2 regions of the Halomonas sp. M1 genome follow, and region 1 is predicted to be linked to the other one. Evidence: predicted binding sites of a transcription regulator. Region 1 holds the regulator's gene; the other holds the start of a gene.
The links. Region 1 encodes FNR, which switches genes on or off when oxygen is low (the NO sensors DNR and NnrR bind a similar motif). Its sites were predicted from a motif close to TTGATNTANATCAA; they were not measured.

Region 1 (6,467 bases):
TGGCTTGCCGCTATTGGCATGTCGCTTAGTTCTCTGGTAGTGGTGGGTAATGCGCTGCGCCTGTCACGCTGGCGTACCCAATCGGCTCCACTGATAGCCCCTACTCATCCGGTGAACGCATGACAATTCTTTATCTGCTTATTCCTCTATCGCTTATCTTACTCGGCCTCGCCGTCTGGGCGTTTTTTTGGGCGGTTAAGCACGACCAGTTTGATGATCTTGAAGGGCCCGCCTACCGCGTTCTGTTCGATGACGATGAGAATGACTTAACTAAGGAGCAGCGCGACGAGCGTAAAATAGCGTCTCGTAAACAGGCTAAATCAAACGACTCAGAACCACCGCCATGAACCCAACAGGGTTAGATTTACCACCGGTCATGGCGGCTTTTGTATTTGGTTTGATGGGGGGTGCTCACTGTATCGGCATGTGTGGCGGCATTATGAGCGCACTGACCTTTGCTGTACCGCCAAGCATGCGCCACCCCGCCCGTATGGGTGGCCTTTTACTAAGCTATAACGCTGGCCGCATTCTAAGCTACATGGTCGCAGGCGCCCTAGTGGCGGCGCTGGGTACGCTTATTTCGCTTTCTCCCACCGCCCGCATTATGCTGCAAGCGTTTGCCGCGCTCATGCTGATTTTAATGGCGCTGTATATTGCCAACTGGTGGAAGGGTCTGCTTAAGGTCGAAGCCATTGGGCGACACCTATGGCGCTATATAGAGCCGCTAGGGCGGCGTTTGATGCCCGTTGTGCACCTTCCCCAGGCATTTACCCTTGGCGCGCTATGGGGCTGGCTACCCTGCGGCCTTGTCTACTCCATGCTGGCCTGGAGCCTCGCTATCGCCGACCCACTCCAAGGTGCACTGCTGATGGGCGCCTTTGGTTTAGGCACCCTACCAGCGCTGCTGGCCACCGGCTTGGCTGCCCAGCAGCTTAGCCAGCTAATACGCCATCCGGCCACTCGTAGCATCGCTGCACTGACTATTATTGGTTTTGCGGTATGGCAGCTATGGGCGCTGATGGGTCATGGCGCCCATTAACGCCCTGACGCGTATACCTTGATGCAGCTCAACGCTTTCATGGTTTGCTTGTTCTAGCATTTAGCAGCGTTTAAGCCTGTTTTTCTCGGCATTAACACCTGTGATCCCCTATTGCTTTTGATCTTGCTATTCAAGCTTGGTGCAAGCCTTGCTTTTAAACCCTGGAGCGCCTTCCATGCCTGCACATGCCACTGCTGCCGTTTCACACCCTACACTTGCAGCGCCTCCGGCCACAGCCTGGGATGAAGCGCTGCTTCGCCGCTACGACAAAAGCGGCCCCCGTTACACTTCTTACCCAACCGCGCTCGCTTTCAATGAGCAGTTCACCGCAGATGATTTTACCCAAGCGCTTGAGCGTAGCAATCAGAGCCAGCGACCGCTATCGCTCTATGTGCACGTGCCTTTTTGCCGCAAAATTTGCTTTTACTGTGCCTGCAATAAGATTGCTACCAAAAACACCCAGTTGGCAGAGCCGTATCTCTCTAGACTCGACCGTGAAATGGTTCTCACCGCTCGCCACCTAGATACTAAGCGCCCAGTACAACAGTTGCACTGGGGCGGTGGGACACCGACGTTTCTCTCGCTTGCACAAATGAGCGACCTGATTGACCGTTTAGACGCTCGCTTTGGTTTATCCATGTCGCCTGATCGTGATTACGCCATTGAAATTGACCCGCGGGAAGCCGATGTATTTACCCTACGCCACTTACAGTCACTCGGGTTTAACCGGCTGAGCCTTGGCGTACAGGATTTAAACCCACGGGTACAAAAAGCGATTAATCGTGTGCAGCCACGAGTGCTCACTGAAACATTAATGGATGAAGCCCACCGTCTAAGTTTTCGCTCACTTAATCTCGATTTGATCTATGGCCTGCCCTTTCAAACCGAGCAGAGCTTTGCCGACACACTGCAGCAGGTTATTGAGCTAAACCCTGCACGGTTATCAGTGTTTAACTATGCCCATATGCCCACTCGCTTTGCGCCTCAGCGACGTATTAATGAGGAAGACTTACCAAGCGCCGATGAGAAACTCGCTATTTTGCATACTACTATTGAGATGCTTACCAGCGCAGGCTATGTACACATTGGTATGGATCATTTTGCCCGACCGGATGATAGCTTGGCGGTGGCCCAGCGCAACGGCTCACTTCAGCGTAATTTCCAAGGTTACTCCAGCCATGCTCAGTGTGATCTGATAGGGCTAGGCGTCTCAGCCATTTCTCGCGTGGATGACGTTTATGCGCAAAACCCAACCTCTCTTGAACACTTTGAAGCAGCACTAGATCAAGGTAGGCTAGCAACAGTAAAAGGTTTAAGATTAAATCAGGACGACCTAATACGGCGAGACGTTATTGAACGCTTAATGTGTGATATGCGAATTGATCTAGCAGCGGTAGGCCAGCGCTGGGGAATTGATGCTGCTGACTACTTTTCTCCCGTTCTTGAGCAGCTTCACGCGGCAGAACAGGACGGCTTGCTGATACGTGACGGCCTCTCTTTGAGCGCCACACCCACAGGCCGACTGCTTATTCGTCATCTTGCCATGGCCTTCGATGCTTATTTATCCGGCCAGTCGTCTCAGCGTTATTCAAAAATTATGTGACCCTATTGAGGCGCTCTTGCCTGGCGCCTATCATGGCAAATGATAAACGGAGAATTACATGCCTCACCAAGCCAGCCCCCGACGTTCACTGCTGCAAGAAGCACGCTGTCAAACCTGCAGCCTTAGTTCGTTGTGCCTACCGCTGGCCCTTGAGCTTGAGGACATGGGGCAGTTTGACGCTATTATCCGCCGCCGGGCACCGCTTAAAAAAGGTGAGCCGCTGTTTCGCCAGGGAGACCCGTTTACCAGTGTGTATGCCGTTCGCTCGGGTAGCCTTAAACAGGTCACCAGCGAAGGTAATGGCAACGACCAGCTTACCAACTTCTACCTGCCCAGCGAGCTGGTGGGGTTAGACGGCATTGATGAAAACTATTACCCCGGCAGCGTTATTGCCTTGGAAACCACGACCGTTTGTGAAATCCCTTTCGACCGCTTGGATACACTCTCTGAAGAGCTTCCCGAACTACGGGGACAGCTCTACCGGAGCATGAGTAAAGAGCTGAAAGATGACCGCCGAATGATGCGCCTGCTATCACGCAAAACCGCCGACCAGCGACTCGCTAGCTTCTTAATCACGCTCTCAGACCGCTTTCGTCGGCGTGGTTACTCCCCCTACAGCTTCCGGCTCTCTATGTCCCGGGCGGATATGGGAAATTACTTGGGCCTCGCGGTAGAAACCGTCAGCCGTATTCTTAGCCGTTTCCAGCAACAAGCCGTGGTAGCCGTGTCAGGGCGTGAAATTAATATCCTCGACATGCAGCGGTTAATTATCTTGGCCGAAGAGGACGAGCAGATCGCTACCCCACGTTAAATGCTTGAATGCGCCCGGCCATCAGTGCTGCTTGTTTGCTTTCAAGGTTTGCAAAATCAAATAGCTGGCGGTCGGCAAGCTGGGAGGGGGCCACATTCGTCACCGCTTTAAACATGCTTTCCAGCCGCCCAGGATGCTTCTTATCCCACTCTGCCAGCATATCTTTAACGACCTGACGCTGGAGGTTGGGCTGCGAACCACACAGGTTACAGGGAATGATGGGGAACTCCATTAGCCGGGAGAACTCGGCAATATCCGCCTCTTTGCAGTAAGCAAGCGGACGAATGACGATGTTTTTACCATCATCAGAGAGCAGCTTAGGCGGCATAGCTTTTAAAGTCCCGCCAAAAAACATATTTAAAAACAGCGTTTCTAAAATATCTTCCCGGTGATGACCCAAAGCAATTTTGGTAGCACCAATCTCTTCAGCAAATCCATACAGCGACCCTCTACGCAGTCGCGAACAGAGTGCACACGTGGTCTTTCCTTCTGGTGTTTTCTCTTTCACCACCGAGTAGGTGTCCCGCTCTAGAATATGGTACTCCACCCCCTGCTTATCCAAATACTGCGGAAGGATGTGCTCTGGAAAACCCGGTTGCTTCTGATCCATATTCACCGCCACCAGTGAGAAGTTAACCGGGGCGTTGCGCTGCAAGTTGCGCAAAATCTCAAGCATGGTGTAGCTATCTTTGCCACCCGATAGGCACACCATCACCCGGTCGCCTTCGCCAATCATCTGATAATCGATGATTGCGTTACCCACCTCGCGACGCAGGCGTTTTTGCAACTTGTTGAATTCACGCTTCTGTTTTGCGTCTTGGGTGTCGGGTAGGGCTTGCTGGCTGGCCGCTTGGGCGGCATCGATGGTCGCCGGGTCAAAATAATCAAGAGATTGCATGGTATAGGCACTGCCGCTGGTAGAAAAAGCAGCGGCCATTCTAACAATACTCGACAGCTCCACCCAACAGAAACCCAGCGGGTTTAAGCCACCTGGGCAGTCTCACGCTGCAAACGGATATACAGCAGCGCACTCGCAGCAGCCTCACTTAGCACCCCGTGGCTGTTCATTGCGGGCAGTTGCCATCGCTCTAGCGCCTCGCCCAAGTCGTTGCCGATATCTACCTGGGGGTGTAAACGTCGCAGCTGGCGATGATGAAGCTTGGCGACATCCACCTGCGCATTGGGCAAACCGAAGCCAAGCGCCTCCTTGAACTGCATATTTAGCTGATCAAGAGAGCGATCTATTTGCCAGCCTATTAAGGGCCGGTTGCCAATAAATTCAGCCAGCGCCCCGAGATTCTCTGCATTGGGCGATAAAGCGACTGTCGTACCATAAACGTGTTGATGGCGCCTAAGCGTAGCGGCATTTGCGCTACGGGTGTTCGCTATCGTGGCAACCCAGGCTCTGCTGGTTTGAACATGGCGCTGGCTCAGCACCACTGCTGCCACGCTAATCACCGGGTGCTCACCTGCAGAGGCATAACACGCAAGGGCCACCTGCTCTTCCCCCATATAGGGCTGGAATAGCCATGCATAGGGAGAGCCAACACACCGGCGGCGGTCGCTTTCTCGCTGCAGGAGGGTGCGCAGGGAGCCGCTGAATAGCGACACGTGTCGATCTAACCATCGCATGCCGCTCACGAATACTCCAGATGATATCGGTGGGAAAGGCGCTGTTTGAAATCTTTAACAATATGCATCGCTTCGCGAAGCAAATCGCGCTCAAGGGAGGAGAGTTCCTGCACGACCACACGGTTAGTGCGCGTACCGGACGCACCATCCAACTCTTGAAGCTGCTGTTTTAGCCGCAGCTCTGTAAACAGCGCTAATGCCTCCCCCAAATCATCGGCGAAGCGACGATCCAACCGGCCATCCGTCGCTAGGGCATCTAAACGATCCAGCGTCGACGTTGCCTTAATCCGTCGCTCAAGCGCCATAGTGCGCACGCCATGCACAATCGGAAAAATGCCGCCTTTTTTTATATCAATACCGTGTTGGGGCTTTTTCAGCGAGCCAAAGAGCGTCAGCGGCGTCGAAAAACGCAAGGCCGTTCTGGCAAAGTAAGAGAGCAGCAGCTCGTCTCGGGAGCAGCGCTCAAAGAGTTCTTCCCGCACGCTCTCTAGTAACGTGGGATTCCCACCCACTGCGTGGGCATCAAGCAGAATCGCCAGCTTCATCAAGCTATCGCCATCCCGGGCACTGGCCCACTTCACAATATTTTTTTTCCATTGAGACACTGTCCCGACCCACTCGGGGTTAGACACCATAATGTTGCCGGGGCACGGCGGGTAACCTAATTGAATAAGCGTTTTCGTCAGCGTTTGCATTTGCTCGGCCACGTCAGGCCACTGACTGTCATCCGCTAAAATCAGACCATTATCCTGGTCTGTTTTGAGAATTTGCTCGCCACGCCCCTCGCTTCCCATCACCATCATGCAGCTATCGTTATGGTGAGCTTCATCAACGGTAAATGACCAGGCTTTACTCATAATGCGCCCATTGAGCGCGGCTAAGAGGTCCATCGCAAAACGTAACTTGACCCCTTGGACCATTAAGGCTTTTACCAGCTCAGGGGTGCGCTGACTTGCCGTTGCCAACGCCTCTAAGTCATTCGCTTGCTCAATTTGAAGGCTAACCACATAGCTACGACTGGAGAAGTAGCTCAGCACATCGGTTAGCTCGACAACCCCTTTGAGTGCCTCTTGCTCCACCACCACAACCCGCGCCACCTTGTGGCGTGTCATCAACACCAGGGCTTCAAAGAGGTATTGATCTGGCGTCACAGTCACCAGGGAAAAATGGGCTACCTCCTCAACGGGCGTAGCATTCGTGCAATTGCCAAGCACCAAGCCATTCAGCAAATCCGTTTTGGTAACCATCCCATGCTTGCCCTGGGTCTTGACCAGCAGGCTGTCGGCATGGCTGTCGTTCAGCTGAGCAACGGCACTAGCAATATCGGCCGTCGCCTCCATTAGCAACGGTTCACGCATACACTCACTTACTTTAGCGAGCAT
Region 2 (6,467 bases), 990 kb from region 1:
TGGCTGAATGTCCAGGCGGTACGCGCCTGGGTCTCTTCGGGTACGTTATCCCCCGCGGCCACATTACCTAGAAAATAGAGCGAAAACTGCATCTCCTCAAAGTCCAGGCGCCTTAATACCTGCATACCAAATACCTTCGAGTAAAACGCCAGAGCACGCTCGGGGTCTTTCACCCGCAGCATGGTGTGATTTAAGCAAAACCCTTGGGTTTGCGGTGCGACGGGGGCAACCCCTGGGTGCTGTTCACCTTTAAACGACATGGGTCTCTCCTGCGGCTGAATTAACCAATACAAAATACCCTAGAGGGGCGTAAATACTTTGACGAAGCGGTTACTTTGCACAAGGCTTTAGAGTGCTGAATATCATCACCTCATAAAGCGCTTTTCTACCTCAACGATACTTTATGAAGGCAGCATTTAGCGAATTCTAGCCTTTACCAAAGGAGACCGCATGTCCCGTGACCGTAATGTACTGGGTGAGCCGCTAACTCCCTGCTGCCACTCTCCTAAAACTGGGTTCTACCGCGATGGTTTTTGCCGCGTGGGGGCCGATGATGCAGGCGTTCACTCAGTGTGCGCCATGGTGACAGAAGAGTTTTTAGCTTTCTCACGTGCTCAAGGTAACGACTTAATCACCCCTCGCCCTGAGCATAAATTTCCCGGTTTGACCCCCGGCGACCGCTGGTGCCTCTGCGCCCACCGCTGGGCCGAAGCCGCTCAGGTGGGTCTTGCGCCACCGGTGATTCTTTCAAGCACCCATGAGCGGACGCTAGAAATTATTCCGCTGATTAAGCTTCAGCAGCATGCTCTGGACGCAGTGCGTTAACCACAAAGCCGTACAATCGATATATAGTGACTGGAAATTTTATGCAAATCTTCTACACTTGCGTATCAAATGCTTTACAAAACGAGTCTAAACCGGACTCTTTAGAGACGACTAACTTTCTCTTTAACAACCGTTAGATGACCCGCGAGCGGGGTCAATCTGGAGCTTGTCATGACTGCAATCGATATGACCCTGGGCGACCGACTAACGCTGAAGCAGCTGTCTCATGTGCTGCAAAACGGCTTTTCACCGATAGTGGAAGTCGAGTCGATGGATGGTATCTACAAAGTACGCTTTCATCACGCTAATGGCGTCTCTGATTTATGCAACAGTGAAGGTCACGTCAGCACTTTTATGGGCACCGGTGAAATCCGCGATGCCCTTGGCCAACTAGGGCTAACACATGGTGTGCTTACCTTTGCCGACCAGTGCGGCGATGAGATGATCGGTGTGGAAGGCAAAGCGATAACGCCGGACGAGATGCTTACCTATGGAACGCGTATTTCCTTTCGGTAGTCACGTACTTAGCTAGTCTCGTAGCTGCCCGTTTTTGGAAAGCACTTCCGGCAACCCAAAGCTTTACAGATCCGTTTAAGCCAAGGATAGTAGGCCCCACGACAGGGGCGCCGTTATGACGGCTGAGAAGCACCCTTTGAACCTGAACCGAATAACACCGGCGTAGGGAGTCGTGGTGCCTCTACACCACCTCCCTGCCGGGAGGATGCTATGACCTCACGCTCCTTGAGCGATTACCCCCTAGGCGGTTATCTTGAAGCGCTGCGTTCCTCTACGCCGCTAGTGCACTGCATAACCAACTATGTGGCGATGAACAGCACCGCCAACATACTGCTCGCCGCCGGCGCATCACCTGCCATGCTTCACGCCGTTGAAGAAGTCGCCGACTTTACGGCGATTGCTGGCGCGCTATCAATCAATATAGGCACTATCTCCTCTACCTGGGCGGACGCCATGCTAGTGGCTGCGAAAACGGCCCATCTCCAAGACATCCCGTGGGTATTAGATCCAGTTGCCGTGGGTGCCACACGCTTTCGCCAAACGCTATGTGCTGAGTTACTCACCTACCAGCCGACGGTGATTCGTGGCAATGCGTCAGAGATCCTGGCGCTTGGAGGATTAGCTGGCCAAGGGCGCGGGGTAGATGCCACCGCCTCTACCCAAGACGCTTTTACCGGGGCTATTGCGCTTGCTCAACGCCATGGCTGTGTAGTGGCGATGACCGGCCTAGAGGACTTTGTGACCAACGGCCACCACCACTATCGCCTCACAGGTGGCCATGCGCTGATGCCTAAAGTAACCACCCTAGGGTGTGGCCTAAGCGCCTTGGTAGCAGGCTTTGTAGCGTCAAATCGTGAGCGCCCTTTTGAAGCAAGCATCGCCGCGCTAGCCTGCTTTGCCCTGGCAGGTAGCCGAGCGGGAGAACATGCCACCGGCCCTGGCAGCTTTCAAGTCGCGCTATTAGATGCGCTGTATCAACTCACCCCCAATGACCTTTCTACCTTTGCCCAACTGGAGGCAGTGCATGCCGTTTGATCTCTCGCTTTACTTGGTAACCGACGCGAACCTTTGCGCCTCTTTTGGCCTAGAGCAGACAGTAGCGGCCGCGGTGCAGGGCGGAGTCACTATCGTGCAGCTACGCGACAAGCACGCCAGCGACGCGCAGATGATTGCCCAGGCGAAACGCCTGAAAACACTGCTTGCGGGAAGCGGCGTGCCGCTGATTATTAACGACCGCCTTAACGTAGCCATAGAGAGCAACGCCGATGGCCTGCACGTGGGCCAAAGCGATACGGCGGTGCAGGAAGCCCGCCAAGCGCTAGGCCCTAATGCCATTATCGGCCTCTCTATTAACACACTTTCCCAGCTCAAGGCCGTCCCGGTTGAGCTACTGGACTATGTAGGCTTAGGGCCTGTATTTGCCACAGGTAGCAAGCAAGACCACGCTCAACCGATTGGCTTTGATGGACTGGCACAGTTGGCTGAGGTTTGCCCGCTGCCCAGCGTGGCGATTGGTGGTCTAAAGGCTGAGCACGCAGCGCACGCTAAAACCGCAGGCGCCAATGGCCTTGCGGTGATTTCAGCCATCTGTGGTCAGCCATACCCGCGCCAGGCGGCGCAGGCGTTTTCAGCGGTGGAGCAGACTCAGGAAGCAGGCATTCCTAGCTGAACAGCGGGAATAGACGCCGCTGGCTTGAGATCGCGCATTAGCAAGGCAAACTCAAGCTGCCCAGGCTGAATGTCAGCCCCAGGTACCGGGATACGAACCCGGTGCCCAGAGCCGGGGGCAGCACGCAAGCCTTCGCCGCGCTGGTTCTCTATGTACTCAAGCGCAAAACGGCGATTGCCACCGGGCAGCATTAGCTCCATGCTGTCGCCTGCTTCAAAGCGGTTCTTAACTTCTATATCAAGCATTTCCCGTGATGCATCGTAGCCGAGGACGTCGCCTACAAACTGCTGGTGCACACCGATGGAACTGCCTTGCTCATAGCTCTGGAACTCATCGTGTACATGGCGGCGATAGAACCCCTCGGTGTAGCCCCGATTGGCTAGGTTCTCAAGTTCATCCATTAGCCCCATATTAAAGGGCCGCCCGGCGACGGCGTCATCAATGGCCTGGCGGTAGACCTGGGCCGTCCGCGCGACGTAATAGTAGGATTTAGTACGCCCTTCAATCTTGAGCGATGAGACACCCATCTCTGCTAGCCGTGCTACGTGCTGAACGGCGCGCAGGTCTTTCGAGTTCATAATGTACGTGCCGTGCTCATCTTCATAAACGGGCATCAGCTTGCCTGGGCGTGTCACATCTTCAATCAACGCCGACAACTCATCTTGATCATTCGCCGTTGCCGTCATCCCCGGATTGGCAGGCACCAAATCGCCCGTCTCGTCGTGAGTGGCGGCGACGGTGTTGTATTTCCAACGACACGCATTGGTGCAGGTGCCTTGGTTAGGGTCACGGTGATTAAAATAACCTGAGAGCAGGCAACGGCCTGAATAAGCAATACAGAGCGCTCCATGGACAAAGGTTTCGATCTCTAGGTCCGGGCACTCAGCACGTATTTCACCAATCTCTTCAAGGGAGAGCTCGCGGGATAAAATAATCCGGCTAATGCCCTGACGCTGCCAAAACTTAGCGGCCGCCCAATTTACAACGTTGGATTGTACTGAGAGATGGATCTCTTGTTCCGGCCAGCGATCACGCACCATCATGATCAAACCTGGGTCCGACATAATCAGCGCATCCGGCCGTGCTTCAATCACCGGCTCCATATCCCGCAGGTAGGTTTTTAACTTGCTGTTATGGGGCGCAATGTTGGACGCCACATAAAACTGCTTACCGCGTGCATGGGCATATTCGATGCCACGGTGCAGATTATCGACCTTAAAATCATTGTTTCGCACACGCAGCGAATAACGCGGTTGGCCAGCGTATACCGCATCTGCCCCGTAGGCGAAAGCGTAACGCATATTATTAAAGGTACCAGCAGGGGAAAGCAGTTCTGGGGCTTGCATAAACAGTCACCGTTATCAGGACGATGGCCCGTGGCGCGTCAGCAATCACCAAAGCGCACAGGTTGAAAGGGCCGGATTATAAACAGCCCAAACGTACTGTCTTGTTCAGCTCTCTGCTTTGATGACCTGGATCAAAAAGTAGCGGCAACCAGCGCTATTTAAGCGCTTGGACGGCGCTTTAGCGTTGTGCGCCGGTCATGGTAAGCAATCGCCAAACCACTGCCCATAATCAGCGCACTGCCTACCCACACCCACAGGTCCGGTAGCTCGCCCCAGAACCACCAACCCAGCAGAACCGCCCAAAGCATCGCGGTGTAATCAAACGGTGCAGCGATGGCCGCGGGTGCGAAGCGGAACGCCAACGTAATAAACGCAGTGGCGCCAATACCCAGTACCCCGGCCGCTAAAAACCCAAGCCAGTGCCACGGCTGCGGCGTTTGCCACACCCAGGGTAAACTGACCGCCGTAATAACAAAGGGCACTAATGTCATATAGAACACCATTGCCCAAAGGTGCTCTCTGGCACCATAACGGCGCGCCGTAATCATCATAAGGGCATAAAAGAAAGCGGCCCCCAATAGCGTTAGCGTGCCTAGTTGGAACGCATCGCCCCCCGGGCGCACCACAATCAGCACGCCCACAAAACCTACCAGCGAGGCGATCAGCACAGGTGTGTCAATACGTTCACCCAGCAGTGGCACCGACAGCAGCGTGACAAAAAGCGGTGCAACAAAGGCGATGGCCGTCGCTTCCGCCAGAGGTAGCAAGATAAGCCCCCAGACGAAAAAGATCATCGTCGCGGTGTAGATAAGCCCTCGCACCAAGTGCACGCCTGGTCGCTTCGTGCTTAACTTTCGTAGCCCACCAGCGAAGTAGGCCATCAACGCAATCAGCGGTAACGATACCAGCGTACGAAAGAAAATGATCTGCAGCGGCGAGTGCACTTCGCCAAGCCATTTTGAGACAGCATCGCCCAGTGCTAAAAACAGTACTCCCAGGCACATGCAGAGTATGCCTTTTAACGATGTTGTCATTTGCGCCTCCTCAGTTCATCGGGCTCTGGGTAGCCACTAACCAAAAAAAACCCGCCAACACAGGGTTGGCGGGGCAGTATGTCATCAGTGCGATTACAAACTAGCGTTCACCACCATGCAGTCCATGCCCTGAGCTTGAAGCGATTGACAAGCTTGCCTTGCCCCTCCTTCATCTAACGCCACTACACGGGCACGAAATACCGGTGTCTGACCCTCTAAGGTGTCAATTAGCACACGGCCACCGACGCTGTTAGGTAAGCGTTGCGCCGCTTGGTGAGCAAGCTGTTCAGCGTGAGATGCTTGGCTAAAGGCACCTACTTGAATACCCCAAACACCACCTGAAGCTTGCTCTGCCGCCGGTGCAACCGTAGCCATCACACGCTCTCGCTCAATAAACGCTTGCAATGGATCTGGCTGTGCCGAGGCGGGGGTATCAGTGCTCTGCTCTGACGAACGGGAAAGCTGCTCTTCTACTGCCACTGCTGCCGTTCGCGCAGGAGACAGCGTCGTCGCGACGTTAGCAAGCATAGGCTGGCTAGGAGCTGCAGGCTGATTGATGGGCTGAGCTAACCCTGGAAACGTCATAAACTCACGGGAGATATCGGTATTGGCTAACCATGTACCATGGTCACGCAGTGCTGCACGGCTAAAGCTGCGATCTAACAGGTTCGCCATATGAGTATCACGGGACGCCCCCGTAAAACCGCCCATCACAATGCCTACCAAGCGCCGGTTGTTATTTACGGCAGTCGTGGCCACGTTGAAACCTGAGGCGCGAATAAAACCTGTTTTAAGACCATCGGCTCCAGGATAGTTACGCACTAACCGATTATGGCTGGTATGCCGCGTTCCCCGGTAAGTAAATTCTTGAAGGCCAAAATAGTGGTAATACTGAGGGAAATCCTGCATTACTCGCACAGATAGCGTCACCATATCCCGCGCGGTGGTAATTTGTTGGTCATCCGGCAAACCGGAAGCATTGCGAAAGGTGGTCGAATTCATACCCAGCTCACGGGCTTTTGCAGTCATTAAATGACCGAAGCGCTGCTCGCTACCACCAAGCGCCTCAGCAACTAC

Region 2: a site for FNR is predicted at 4,478-4,491, ahead of yegQ (tRNA 5-hydroxyuridine modification protein YegQ). Genes of this name have one in related genera too.

The regions. Positions count from the first base shown of each region.
Region 1 is NZ_CP121119.1:1,696,000-1,702,466, forward strand. It holds gene P8S54_RS07665 (heavy metal translocating P-type ATPase) at 1-123, shown strand, start outside; gene ccoS (cbb3-type cytochrome oxidase assembly protein CcoS) at 120-347, shown strand; gene P8S54_RS07675 (sulfite exporter TauE/SafE family protein) at 344-1,039, shown strand; gene hemN (oxygen-independent coproporphyrinogen III oxidase) at 1,215-2,642, shown strand; gene fnr (fumarate/nitrate reduction transcriptional regulator Fnr) at 2,701-3,453, shown strand; gene ttcA (tRNA 2-thiocytidine(32) synthetase TtcA) at 3,440-4,390, opposite strand; gene P8S54_RS07695 (DNA polymerase III subunit epsilon) at 4,435-5,085, opposite strand; gene P8S54_RS07700 (putative nucleotidyltransferase substrate binding domain-containing protein) at 5,091-6,467, opposite strand, start outside.
Region 2 is NZ_CP121119.1:2,687,385-2,693,851, reverse strand. It holds gene gloA (lactoylglutathione lyase) at 1-260, opposite strand, end outside; gene P8S54_RS12480 (DUF2237 domain-containing protein) at 451-825, shown strand; gene P8S54_RS12475 (hypothetical protein) at 997-1,341, shown strand; TPP riboswitch at 1,435-1,527, shown strand; gene thiM (hydroxyethylthiazole kinase) at 1,552-2,376, shown strand; gene thiE (thiamine phosphate synthase) at 2,366-3,010, shown strand; gene yegQ (tRNA 5-hydroxyuridine modification protein YegQ) at 2,986-4,356, opposite strand; gene P8S54_RS12455 (DMT family transporter) at 4,515-5,390, opposite strand; gene P8S54_RS12450 (serine hydrolase) at 5,484-6,467, opposite strand, start outside.